Regions from separate parts of the Xanthomonas sp. 60 genome, predicted to be linked through region 2. Evidence: riboswitches for the same ligand, from Rfam matches in the RefSeq annotation. Region 2 holds a riboswitch; the other holds the start of a gene.

Region 1 (5,546 bases), on a different contig from region 2:
CCGCTCCGTAACGACCGTCATGACTGAGCACGTAGCCGGTCTGCACGAGCTTGGACACGCCCCATGCGCTCACCGCGCCCGCGCCCCGGTTGCGCTGCTGCCCGCGTGAGGCTTCCAGGCCCAGGGTGTGGTCGTCGTCGAGCCGCCACTTGAGCAGCACGTTGCCGTTCTGCGCCTGATTGCCCGGGGTCTGCCGCGCGCCGGTGTCCGATTCGCGATCGGTCACGTTGGCGCCCACGCGCAGGCCCAGATCGGCCGTCAGCGGGCCACTGAACACCGCGCCCACCTGCGTGGTGTCACCGCGCGTGGCCGAATCGGGCACGCTCTGGTTGAGCGTGACCGAACCGCCCCACTCGCGCGCGATGCCCCGGGTGATGATGTTGATGACCCCGCCCATTGCATCGGAGCCGTACAGCGAGGACATCGGACCGCGCACCACCTCGATGCGTTCGATCATGTCCGGCGTCAGCCAGTTGAGATCCTGCGGCCCCAGGTCATCGCGGTAGTTGATGCCGGCCGAGCTGCCCTGCCGACGGCCATCGATGAGGATGAGCGTGTACTGCTCGGGCAGGCCGCGCAGGCGGATCTTCGATTGCGCCCCCGACAGCGCATAACCCCCGCTGACCCCGGGCAGCGTGCTGAGCAGCTGGGCGAGGCTGCTGACCGGCTTGCGCTCGATTTCCTCCCGGCTGATCACGCTGATGCTCGCCGGTGCATCCTTGATCCACTGCTGCGCACCGGTGGCGGTGACCACCACGGTGTCCATCTGCCGCGGGGCGGCCGTGTCGGCAATGGCATCGGCATGGGCCCCCGCGGCCAACGAGGTCATGACGGCGGCAGCCAGCGCGGCCACGCGGGAACGGGACGAAATCTGGGGGAAAACACAGGCGCGCATCGCGCAGAACTCCTTGTACACGAGTCCACTGGCGACGGCTGGGACGAATCAGAGGGGAGAAAACCCGCGCATCATAAACGTAATGATTCTCATTTGCTAACACTTGCAGCGCGACATGTTGCCGCAGCGTGCTTGACCGACCGCAGCAGAGCGCCTACGGTAGGCACCGCCGACGGTGTTCATCTCTTCATGCGAATGAAAGGATGGAATTAAACGGGAATCCGGTGACCGCGCACCCGCGTGCATTCCGGAGCTGCCCCGCAGCGGTGAATGGAAACGACCTCCGTCAACAGCACTGGGCTGCGGCCTGGGAAGCGACGGACAGTAGGCCGGGCCGCAATGCCCACGTCCAGCAGCCCGAATACCGGCCCCGGCCGGAGGACCTGCACGTCCTCCGATTCGACCTGGAATCTCCGCGGGGAGATCGCCGGGACCATGCTGTCCTGCTGGTGCAGGCGCCTGGTCGCGCGCCTGTCCGTGGCATTCCGGTTCGCCCGCGGGGGCGAAGGTCGCTGGCAGGGCGGACGTGCGCCGGTGATGGCGCGCGCTGTGCTGCGGTTCCTTCGTTCCTCATGCCGACCTGCAATGAGGAAACGCTTCATGACCATTGTCACCAACCTGGGATTCCCGCGCATCGGCGCAAAGCGCGAACTGAAGTGGGCACTGGAACGCTACTGGGCCGGGCAGGACGATGCGGCCAGCCTGCTCGCCACCGCCGCCGCCCTGCGCGCACGCCACTGGAAACTGCAGATCGCCGCCGGTGTCGAAGTTCCGCCCAGCAACGACTTCAGCCTGTACGACCACGTACTGGACACCGCCTGCCTGTTCGATGCCATCCCCGCGCGCTACCGCACGCTTGCCGAACGCGAGCCGCTGGCCGCGTACTTCGCCATGGCACGCGGACTGCAGCGCGATGGACTGGACCTGCACGCGCTGGAAATGACCAAGTGGTTCGATACGAACTACCACTACCTCGTGCCCGAACTGCACGCCGGCCAGCACTTCGCGCTGCGCGGCGACAAACCGGTCAACGAGTTCCTGGAAGCCCGGGCGCTGGGCATCACCACGCGGCCGGTGCTGCTCGGACCGGTGAGTTTCCTGCGCCTGTCCAAGACCACCGATGGCTCCTCGGCGCTGGACCTGCTGGATGCACTGCTGCCGGCCTACGCCGAGCTGCTCGCGCGCCTGGCGCAGGCCGGCGCGGACTGGGTGCAGATCGATGAGCCCGTGCTGGCGCTCGACCTCGATGACGCCACGCGCAACGCCTACGCGCACGCCTACGCCGTGCTGGCCCGCACGCTGCGTCCCAGCGTGCTGCTGACCACCGGCTTCGGTGCGCTGGAGGACAACCTCACCCTCGCCGCGAACCTTCCGGTCGATGGCCTGCACGTGGACCTGGTGCGTGCGCCCGAGCAGCTCGATGCGGTGCTGCAGGCGTTGCCGCCGGGCCGGGTGCTGTCTGCCGGGCTGGTGGACGGTCGCAACATCTGGCGCACGCACCTGGACAACGCACTCGTGCTTGCGCGCTACGCGCAGACCGACCGCGGCGCGGACCTGCTGTGGCTGGCGCCGTCCTGCTCGCTGCTGCACAGCCCAGTGGACCTTTCCCTGGAAAAGAAGCTCGATGCCGAACTGCGCAGCTGGCTGGCCTTCGCGCGGCAGAAGCTTGAGGAGCTGCGGGTGCTGGCCGACGCACTCGACGGTGTACCTGCCGCCGCGGACGCCTTGCAGCTCAACCGCGAGGCACTGGAAGCCCGCCGGCGTTCGCCGCGCGTGCATGCCCCGGCCGTGGCGCAGCGCCTGTCCGCCCTGACCGCCGGCGATGCGGTACGGGCCTCGGGGCATGCCGCGCGCCGCGCCGCGCAGCACGCCGCGCTGCAGCTTCCGCTGTTGCCGACCACCACGATCGGCTCGTTTCCACAGACGGCCGACGTCCGCGAAGCCCGTGCCCGTCATCGCGCCGGCAAGCTGGCCACGGACGCGTACGATGCCTTCCTCGCGCAGCAGATCGCACACTGCGTGCAGCTGCAGGAAACCCTCGGGCTGGATGTGCTGGTGCACGGCGAGTTCGAGCGCAATGACATGGTGGAGTATTTCGGCGAGCAGCTGGACGGCTTTGCGTTCACCGGCAACGGCTGGGTGCAGAGCTATGGCTCGCGCTGCGTGAAACCGCCGGTGATCTTCGGCGACGTGAGCCGCCCCGCGCCCATGACCGTGCGCTGGACCCGGCATGCGCAATCGCTCACGCGGCGGCCGATGAAAGGCATGCTCACCGGCCCGGTGACCGTGCTGCAGTGGTCGTTCGTGCGCGACGACCAGCCGCGCGCGCTGACCTGCCGGCAGATCGCGCTGGCCCTGCGCGATGAAGTGCAGGACCTGGAGGCGGCGGGCATCGGGGTGATCCAGGTGGACGAGCCGGCCATCCGCGAGGGTCTGCCGCTGCGGCGCGCACAGTGGCAGGCCTACCTGGACTGGGCCGTGGATGCCTTCCGCATCACCACCAGCGGCGTGCGCGATGCCACCCAGATCCATACCCACATGTGCTATTCGGAGTTCAACGACATCATTCAATCGGTGGCCGCGATGGACGCCGACGTCATCTCCATCGAGACCTCGCGCTCGCGCATGGAACTGCTGGAGGCGTTCGTGAAGTTCGAGTATCCCAACGAGATCGGGCCAGGGGTGTATGACATCCACGCACCGCGCGTACCGGACAAGGCCGAGATGGTGACACTGCTGCGCAAGGCCCTGCAGGTACTGCGCCCGGAACAGGTGTGGGTGAATCCGGACTGCGGCCTCAAGACCCGCGGCTGGGAGGAGACCCGCGCGGCGCTGGAGGTGCTGGTGGCCGCTGCGGCGCAGCTGCGCGCCGAACACCGCGACGCACAGGTGGCCTGACCGCTGCGGTGCAGGCCGGCCATGCCGGTGATTGAGCCGGCAGGGGCGTCCAGCTAGTCTGGACGCCCTTGCTGTGGAGGCTTCGATGACTGCCCTGCCCGCCCACGTGGCCCTGATCGTGGTGGACCTGCAACCGGACTTCATGCCCGGCGGCGCGCTGCCCTGTGCCGACGGCGATGCCCTCGTCGAACCGATCGCTGCCCTGCTTGCCGCACGCACCTACCGCACCGTGGTGGCGACCCAGGACTGGCACCCACCGCGGCACGTCTCCTTCGCCAGCGAACACCCGGGCAAGCTGCCCTTCGAACCGATCCTGCTGCACGGCCAACCGCAGACACTGTGGCCGGACCACTGCGTGCAGGGATCGAGCGGTGCCGCGCTGCATGCCGGCGTGGACTGGAACGCGGCGGATGTGATCCTGCGCAAGGGGACCCGGCCGGATGTGGACTCCTACAGCGCGTTCCGCGAGAACCACGGCCCGGGCGGCGTGCGGCCGGCGACCGGACTTGCGGGCTGGCTGCGCGAGCGCGGCATCGGCGAGTTGCATGTGTGCGGCCTGGCACGCGACTACTGCGTGCTGTGGACGGCGCAGGATGCGGCCCAGGCCGGCTTCGCGGTGGGCTTCCACTGGCACCTGACGCGGCCGGTCAGCGCAGGCAATGACGATGCCACGCGGCAGGCGCTGGCCACCGCAGGCATCGCGATCCTCTGAGGGCGCCGCCAGGTGCCGTGCAGCGCTACCGGAACACCACCGTGCGGTGTCCGTTGAGCAGGATGCGATGCTCCACGTGGCGACGCACCGCACGGGCCAGCACCTGCGATTCGGTATCGCTGCCCAGGCGCACCAGCTCGCGCGGGGTCATCGCATGGTCCACGCGGGCCACGTCCTGTTCGATGATCGGCCCTTCGTCCAGGTCCTCGGTCACGTAATGCGCGGTGGCGCCGATGATCTTGACCCCGCGCGCGTGGGCCTGGTGGTACGGCTGTGCACCCTTGAAGCTGGGCAGGAAGCTGTGGTGGATGTTGATCGCACGGCCCGCCAGCGCCCGGCAGAGCATGGGCGAGAGGATCTGCATGTAGCGCGCCAGCACCACCAGATCGACGCGTTCGCGGTCCACCAGATCGATGATCTGCTGCTCCTGCACCGCCCGCGTCTGCGGCTGTACCGGCAGATGATGGAACGCGACGCCGTAGGATGCCGCCAGCGGTGCGAAGTCGGCATGGTTGGAGGCCACCGCCGCGATATCCACCTTCAGCTGGCCGCTGTGCGCGCGGAACAGCAGATCGTTGAGGCAATGCCCCTGGCGGCTGACCAGCACCAGCAGGCGTGCCCGGCGGCGGCCATCATGCAGCTGCCAGTCCATGGCGAACGCATCGGCAAGTGCGGCCATGGCCGCGTGCACGGTCTCCAGCGCAAGGGCCGCATCGCGGTCGAAGTGCACGCGCAGGAAGAACCGGCCGCTTTCCTCGTCGCCGAACTGCTGGGCGTCGAGGATGTTGCAGCCGTGCTCGTACAGCAGTCCGGACACGCGGTACACGATCCCGGTGCGGTCGGGGCAGGACAGGGTGAGGATGGAATCGGGGCGCATCCGGCCGAGTGTAGTGGAGCCTGCCGCAGCGCGGTACCGGCCGTGTCATCTGAAACCGAGCACGCGCCTGATGCTGTCATCAGCCCGGCGGATGCACCGTCAGTGCGACCAGCCGCACCACCAGCGGACGCACGATCAGCACACAGCAGAAGGCCACCGGCATG
Region 2 (5,546 bases):
GGCTCGTGGGGGTGGGGCTGGGAGGCTTCCGGGCGCCTGAGCCGGTGCAGCAGGGTGAATTGTTCGAGCGTTGAGGTACGGCCGGCCCCTGCGCGGTCTGGCCATGCGCCTTCAGTACGCCGCAGTGATGATCTCGCGCGGATAGGCGCGGTTCTCCAGCTCGGCCACGAACGCCGCTCCATAATCGGCGTAACTGATCCGGCTGTGGCCTGCAGCATCGGCGAGAAACGTGCGGGCCTGCACGCGGTACTGTCCGCGCTCCTCGCCGGGGCCGATTTCCGCCGCGGGCGAGAAGAACGTCCACTCAATGTCATCGGCAGTGCGCAGGTGCTGCAGCGCCTGGCGCGCGGCAAGTGCGAAGGGCTTGTACGCTGCCGGGAAGTCCGGCGTGTCGACCAGCTGCACGCCGGGGGCGATTTCCAGGCTGCCGGCGCCGCCGACCACCACCAGGCGCGGCACGCCCGCCGCACGCGCAGCGTCCAGCAGTTGCCCGGCGACGGTTGCGATCTGCGCCGCGTCATCGCCCGGACCGGGCCCGTACGCGCTGGCCAGCACATCGTGGCCGGCCACGGCCGCTGCCAGTGCGGCAGGGTCGGCAAGGTCGACGATGACCGCCGCGGCCCCGGAGAGTTCGTCCGCCAGGACGCGCTCGCTGCGGACAAGGGCGGTGACCTGGTGGCCATGGGCCAAGGCGTGGCGGGCGATCTGACGGCCGATGTTGCCAGTGGCGCCAACGAGCGCGATTTTCATGGTTGAACTCCGTGGGAAAGCAGGTGCGACCACTCTAGGCGCGCGGTTACGTCCGAAAAACAGCGTATAAGGGACAAGTTTGTTGCCTGGATCGAACAAATGGACCGATTGACCGCTGCTGAGGTTTTCATCGCTGTCGCCGAGCGTGGCAGCCTGACCTCGGCCGCCGAGCACCTGGACATGTCTCGTGCGATGGTGACGCGCTACCTGGCCGAGGTGGAGCGCTGGCTTGGCGCGCGCCTCCTGCACCGGACCACGCGCAGGATCAGCCTGACCGGGCCGGGCGAGCTGGCGCTGCAGCGCCTGCGTGAACTGCGCCACGTCGGCGACGCGCTGCAGGCCGAACTGGGCAGTGCCGATCCACGGCCCCATGGCCTGCTGCGGGTGACCGTCAGCGTGTCCTTCGGGCAGCTGCACCTGGCCGGCGCCGTGGCCGATTATGTGCAGGCGTTTCCGGGAACGCGCGTGGACCTGCAGATGGTGGACCGCATCGTCAACCTGGTGGAGGAGCGCATCGATCTTGCGGTGCGCATCACCCGCGCCGTCGATCCGGCGCTGATCGCGCGGCGGCTGGCCCCCTGTGCCTCGCATCTATGCGCCGCTCCGGCCTATCTGGGCCGGCACGGTGTGCCGGAAACCGCCGAAGCGCTGGCCTCGCACAACTGCCTGAGCCATCACTACGTGGGCCGCGGCGAGTGGCGGCTGGGCCGGGACGAGCGCGTGGTTGCGGTAGGGGTGAGCGGCACCATCACCGCCAACGATGCCTCGCTGCTGCTGGAGGCGGTCCGCGCAGGGGCCGGCATCGCGATGCTGCCCGCCTACCAGGTCAATCCGCTGCTGCGCTCCGGCGAACTGGTGAAGGTGCTGCCCGACTACGCGCTGGAGGAGATGGCGCTGTATGCGGTCTACACCTCGCGCCGGCAGCAGTCGCCCTTGCTGCGCAGCTTCATTGATTTCCTGCACGCGCGCTTCAGCAGCGAGGCCTTCGCCGCGTACTGCTGATGCCGTTGCGCCGACACTCACCGGGTCACTCGTAGAATGCAGTTCCCTTCAAGAACCGCGTGCACGCCGTGACTGATTCTGCGCCTTACCGTTATCCGCTGGTGGTCTTTGATCTGGACGGGACGCTGGTGGACAGCGCGGGCGACATCGCCGAGGCGTTGAACCGCACGCTGGACGACTGGTCGCTGCCGCGCGTGCCCGAAGCCACGGTGCTCGGCTGGATCGGCGACGGCGTGCGTCGGCTGGTCGAGCAGGCGTTCGATGCGGCTGGCCGCCAGGTGGATCTGGACATGGTGATGCCGGGCTTCATGGTGCATTACACCGAATGCCTGCTGCGCAGCCCGCGGCTGTTCGATGGGGTGGCCGAAGCGTTGCAGGTGCTGCGCACGCGCAACGTGCCGCTGGCGATCTGCACCAACAAGCCGGTGGCCCTGGTAGCGCCGTTGCTGCAGCACCTGGGGCTTGGCGGGGTGTTCGCGCAGGTGCTGGGGGGCGACTCGCTGCCGCAGCGCAAGCCGGACGGCGAGCCCCTGCGCCACCTGGCCCGCGCCTTCGGCCTGCGGCCCGGGCAGTGCCTGATGGTGGGTGATTCGCTCACCGATTACCGTGCCGCCCAGGACGCCGGCATGCCGGTCGCACTGGTGCGCTATGGCTATCCGCGCGGGCTGGATCTGGAGCACGCCAATGCCGTGGCGGTGCTCGACGACCTGCGCGAACTGCCGGGCCTGTAGACGCCACCGGGCCGAGCCACGCAGATCGGAAGGTTCAGGGCTGCTGCAGTTCCAGCAGTTCGCCCCAGATCGCGCCGTCGTCATTGCGCTCCACGCGCAGCCGCAACCGCGTACCGTGATCGATCCGCAGGGCCCAGCACAGCGACAGCGGCAATCCGCACACCTGGGACAGCACCATCCGCATCGGGCCGCCATGGGTGACCACCAGCGTCGAGGGTGGCTGTTCATCGTCGAGCAGCCGCGCCAGAGCACGCGCCATGCGGCGTTCGAAGTGGCCCCAGCTTTCGCCGTTGGGCGGTGGGTTGCCGTGGGGGTCGGCGTGGAAGGCGGCCAGCGCGTCTTCAGGCAGTTCCAGCAGCGGCTGGCCATCCCAGTCGCCGAAATCCAGTTCTTCCCATTCTTCCTCCGGCACCACGGTCAGGCCGTGTGGCGCGGCCAGTGCCAAGGCCGTGTGCAGCGCCCGAAGGCGGGGCGAACTCACCACCCGTTCCCAGGGCTGTGCATACGCGTGGACAAGGGGTTGCTGGTCCGCCGGCAGCATCGGTGGATCGGTGCGTCCATCCAGGAACGCCTCGCGACCGGTCGCCGCGTGGCGCACCAGGTCAAGGATCATGACGGACGCCCGCCGGCTGGCGCGGGGTGACGGCAAACAGCATCGGTAATGCAGGAAAACATGGCAGCAACATCCGCAGAGCGAGCTGCATTCTAGTGGCTGCCGGTCCCCACGCCCACCTGCGGCCTGCAGCAGCCCCGGCTTTCGCATAGACTGCGCGCTCTTCCAGGTGACCTGTGGCCAAGGCTGGCAGGTTGAAACGGGAAGCCGGTGACGCATCGCTCGATGCCATGCCGGCGCTGCCCCCGCAACGGTATGCACGTCAAAGCGGACACTGCGCCACTGTGCCATGGCATGGGAAGGCGTCCGCCCGGTGGACCTCCACCGACGGCAAGCCCGGAGACCGGCCTGGAAGCCTTCGGTTGCGATGCGGCGGGCATCGGCGACGGCCATCGCCTGCATGCGGTGCGCCGCGTCCTGTCTCCTGCATCGCCGCTTCCCCACAGGTCCGCGCGGGCGTGCGCGGCAACGGAGTTATGCATGCACAAGTCGTTCCCCCTGCTGTCCCTGGCCATCCTCGCCGCACTGCCCTCGCTCGCTTCAGCGCAGGCGCAGGATGACGCAACCGCACTGGATGGAGTATTGGTCACCGCGACCCGCACGGCCATTCCGCTGTCGCAGAGCATTGCGCCGGCGCAGGTGATCAGCCGCAGCGAGATCGAGGCCAGCCAGTCCAGCTCGCTGCAGGAGCTGCTGCAGGGTCGTGCGGGCATCAACCTCACCAACACCGGCGGGCTCGGCAAGCAGACCTCGCTGTTCCTGCGCGGCACCAATTCCGCGCACACCGTGGTGCTGGTGGATGGCGTGCGCATCAATACCGCTGATTTCGGCCTGGCCATGCTGCAGGACCTGCCGCTGGCGCAGATCGAGCGCGTGGAGATCGTGCGCGGACCGCAGTCCAGCCTGTACGGTGCCGATGCCATCGGTGGTGTGATCCAGATCTTCACCCGGCGCAACCAGGGCGGCTTCGCACCGCACCTGCAGCTCGGGGGAGGCAGCAACGGCCTGCGCGAAGCCAGCGGTGGCATCGGCGGCGGCACCGCGCAGGGCTGGTTCGGTGCCGATATCGGTTACCAGCACAGCGATGGCATCAATGCGTGCCGCGGCTCGCTCTCTCCGTTCGCCGGCTGCGGCGCGGATGAACCTGACCGGGACGGGTATCGCAACGTCTCCAAGAGCCTGCGCGGCGGCTACACGTTCAATCCGCAGTGGAGCGCCGAGGCCAGCGCGCTGCGCGCCGACGCCGAGAACCATTACGACGGTTACTACAACTACGCCGAAACGCGGCAGCAGGTGCTTGCGGCGAAGCTGCGCTACACGCCCTCCGCGCGCCTGACCGTGACCGCCTCGGCCGGCCGCAGTGACAACGAAGCGGAAAACAGCGGTCCCTTCGATGCCACCGGCAGCGCGCAGACACACCGCGACAGCGCCTCGCTGCAGGCCGACGCCCAGCTTGCCGCAGGACAGCTGCTTACCGCGGGCGTGGACTGGAGCGATGACAGCCTGGATGGCAGCAGTGCCGGCTACCTGGTCGAGAGCCGCGACAACACCGGCGTGTTCGTGCAGTACCAGGGCCAGTTCGGGCCGCACCAGCTGCAGGCCAGCCTGCGCAATGACGACAACGCGCAGTTCGGTGGCCATGTCACCGGCAGCGTGGGCTGGGCGATGACGCTGGATCATGGGCTGCGGCTCACGGCCACCCACGGCACGGCGTTCAAGGCGCCGACCTTCAGTGATCTGTATGACCCGTGGAGCGGCGTGCCGACGCTGGATCCGGAGAGGGCGCGAAGCACCAACGTGGGCATCGGGCAGCAGGGCACGCAGTGGCGCTGGGCCCTTGATGCCTACGAAACGCGCGTGGACGACCTGATCACCTACGACGCGTCGACCTTCATGATGCAGCAGGTGGAGAAGGCGCGGATCGTGGGGGCTGAACTGACCGGTGGCATGCAGGTGGCTGGCCTGGACGTGTCCGCGCAGCTGAGCTGGACCGACCCGCGCAACCGCACCAGCGGCAGCACGCAGTACGACAACTGGCTGGCACGGCGCGCGCAACGTACCGCGCGCGTGGATGTCGACCGGCGCTTCGGCGAGCTGCGCCTGGGCCTGACCGCACAGGGTGTCGGGCAGCGTTATGACGATGCCGCCAACACCGTGCGCCTGGGGGGGTATGGCACCCTGGATGTCCGCGCCGAATATGCCCTGGGCCCTGACTGGACGGTGCTGGCGCGGGTGGCGAACGTGTTCGACCGCTCCTACGAAACGGTGGCCTGGTACAACCAGCCGGGCCGTGAATACCAGTTGCGGCTTCGCTACCAGCCGCAGTAACCGGCGTGCAGCGGGGCGCTGCCCCGCTCAGGGCCGGGATCGGTGCCGGGTCGTGCCCCCGGCGCTAGCGGAAACGCTCTTCGCGCACGGGTCCTGCCGCAGGACCCGTCGGCTTGAGCGGC

Evidence for each region. A riboswitch is a leader RNA that binds a small molecule or an ion and turns the genes downstream of it on or off. The one in region 2 is predicted to bind cobalamin.
Region 1: linked by a shared signal. The riboswitch ahead of metE (5-methyltetrahydropteroyltriglutamate--homocysteine S-methyltransferase) and the one ahead of btuB (TonB-dependent vitamin B12 receptor) in region 2 are both predicted to bind cobalamin.

What each region holds. Positions count from the first base shown of each region.
Region 1 covers NZ_JAASQW010000006.1:1,326-6,871, forward strand. The annotation lists gene FHY09_RS12565 (TonB-dependent receptor domain-containing protein) at 1-829, opposite strand, end outside; cobalamin riboswitch at 1,052-1,282, shown strand; gene metE (5-methyltetrahydropteroyltriglutamate--homocysteine S-methyltransferase) at 1,496-3,793, shown strand; gene FHY09_RS12575 (nicotinamidase) at 3,879-4,505, shown strand; gene purU (formyltetrahydrofolate deformylase) at 4,531-5,382, opposite strand; gene FHY09_RS12585 (DUF2798 domain-containing protein) at 5,462-5,546, opposite strand, start outside.
Region 2 covers NZ_JAASQW010000001.1:125,672-131,217, forward strand. The annotation lists gene dinB (DNA polymerase IV) at 1-74, shown strand, start outside; gene FHY09_RS00595 (NAD(P)H-binding protein) at 112-750, opposite strand; gene FHY09_RS00600 (LysR family transcriptional regulator) at 850-1,752, shown strand; gene gph (phosphoglycolate phosphatase) at 1,821-2,483, shown strand; gene FHY09_RS00610 (histidine phosphatase family protein) at 2,518-3,096, opposite strand; cobalamin riboswitch at 3,247-3,462, shown strand; gene btuB (TonB-dependent vitamin B12 receptor) at 3,577-5,424, shown strand; gene FHY09_RS00620 (TfoX/Sxy family protein) at 5,489-5,546, opposite strand, start outside.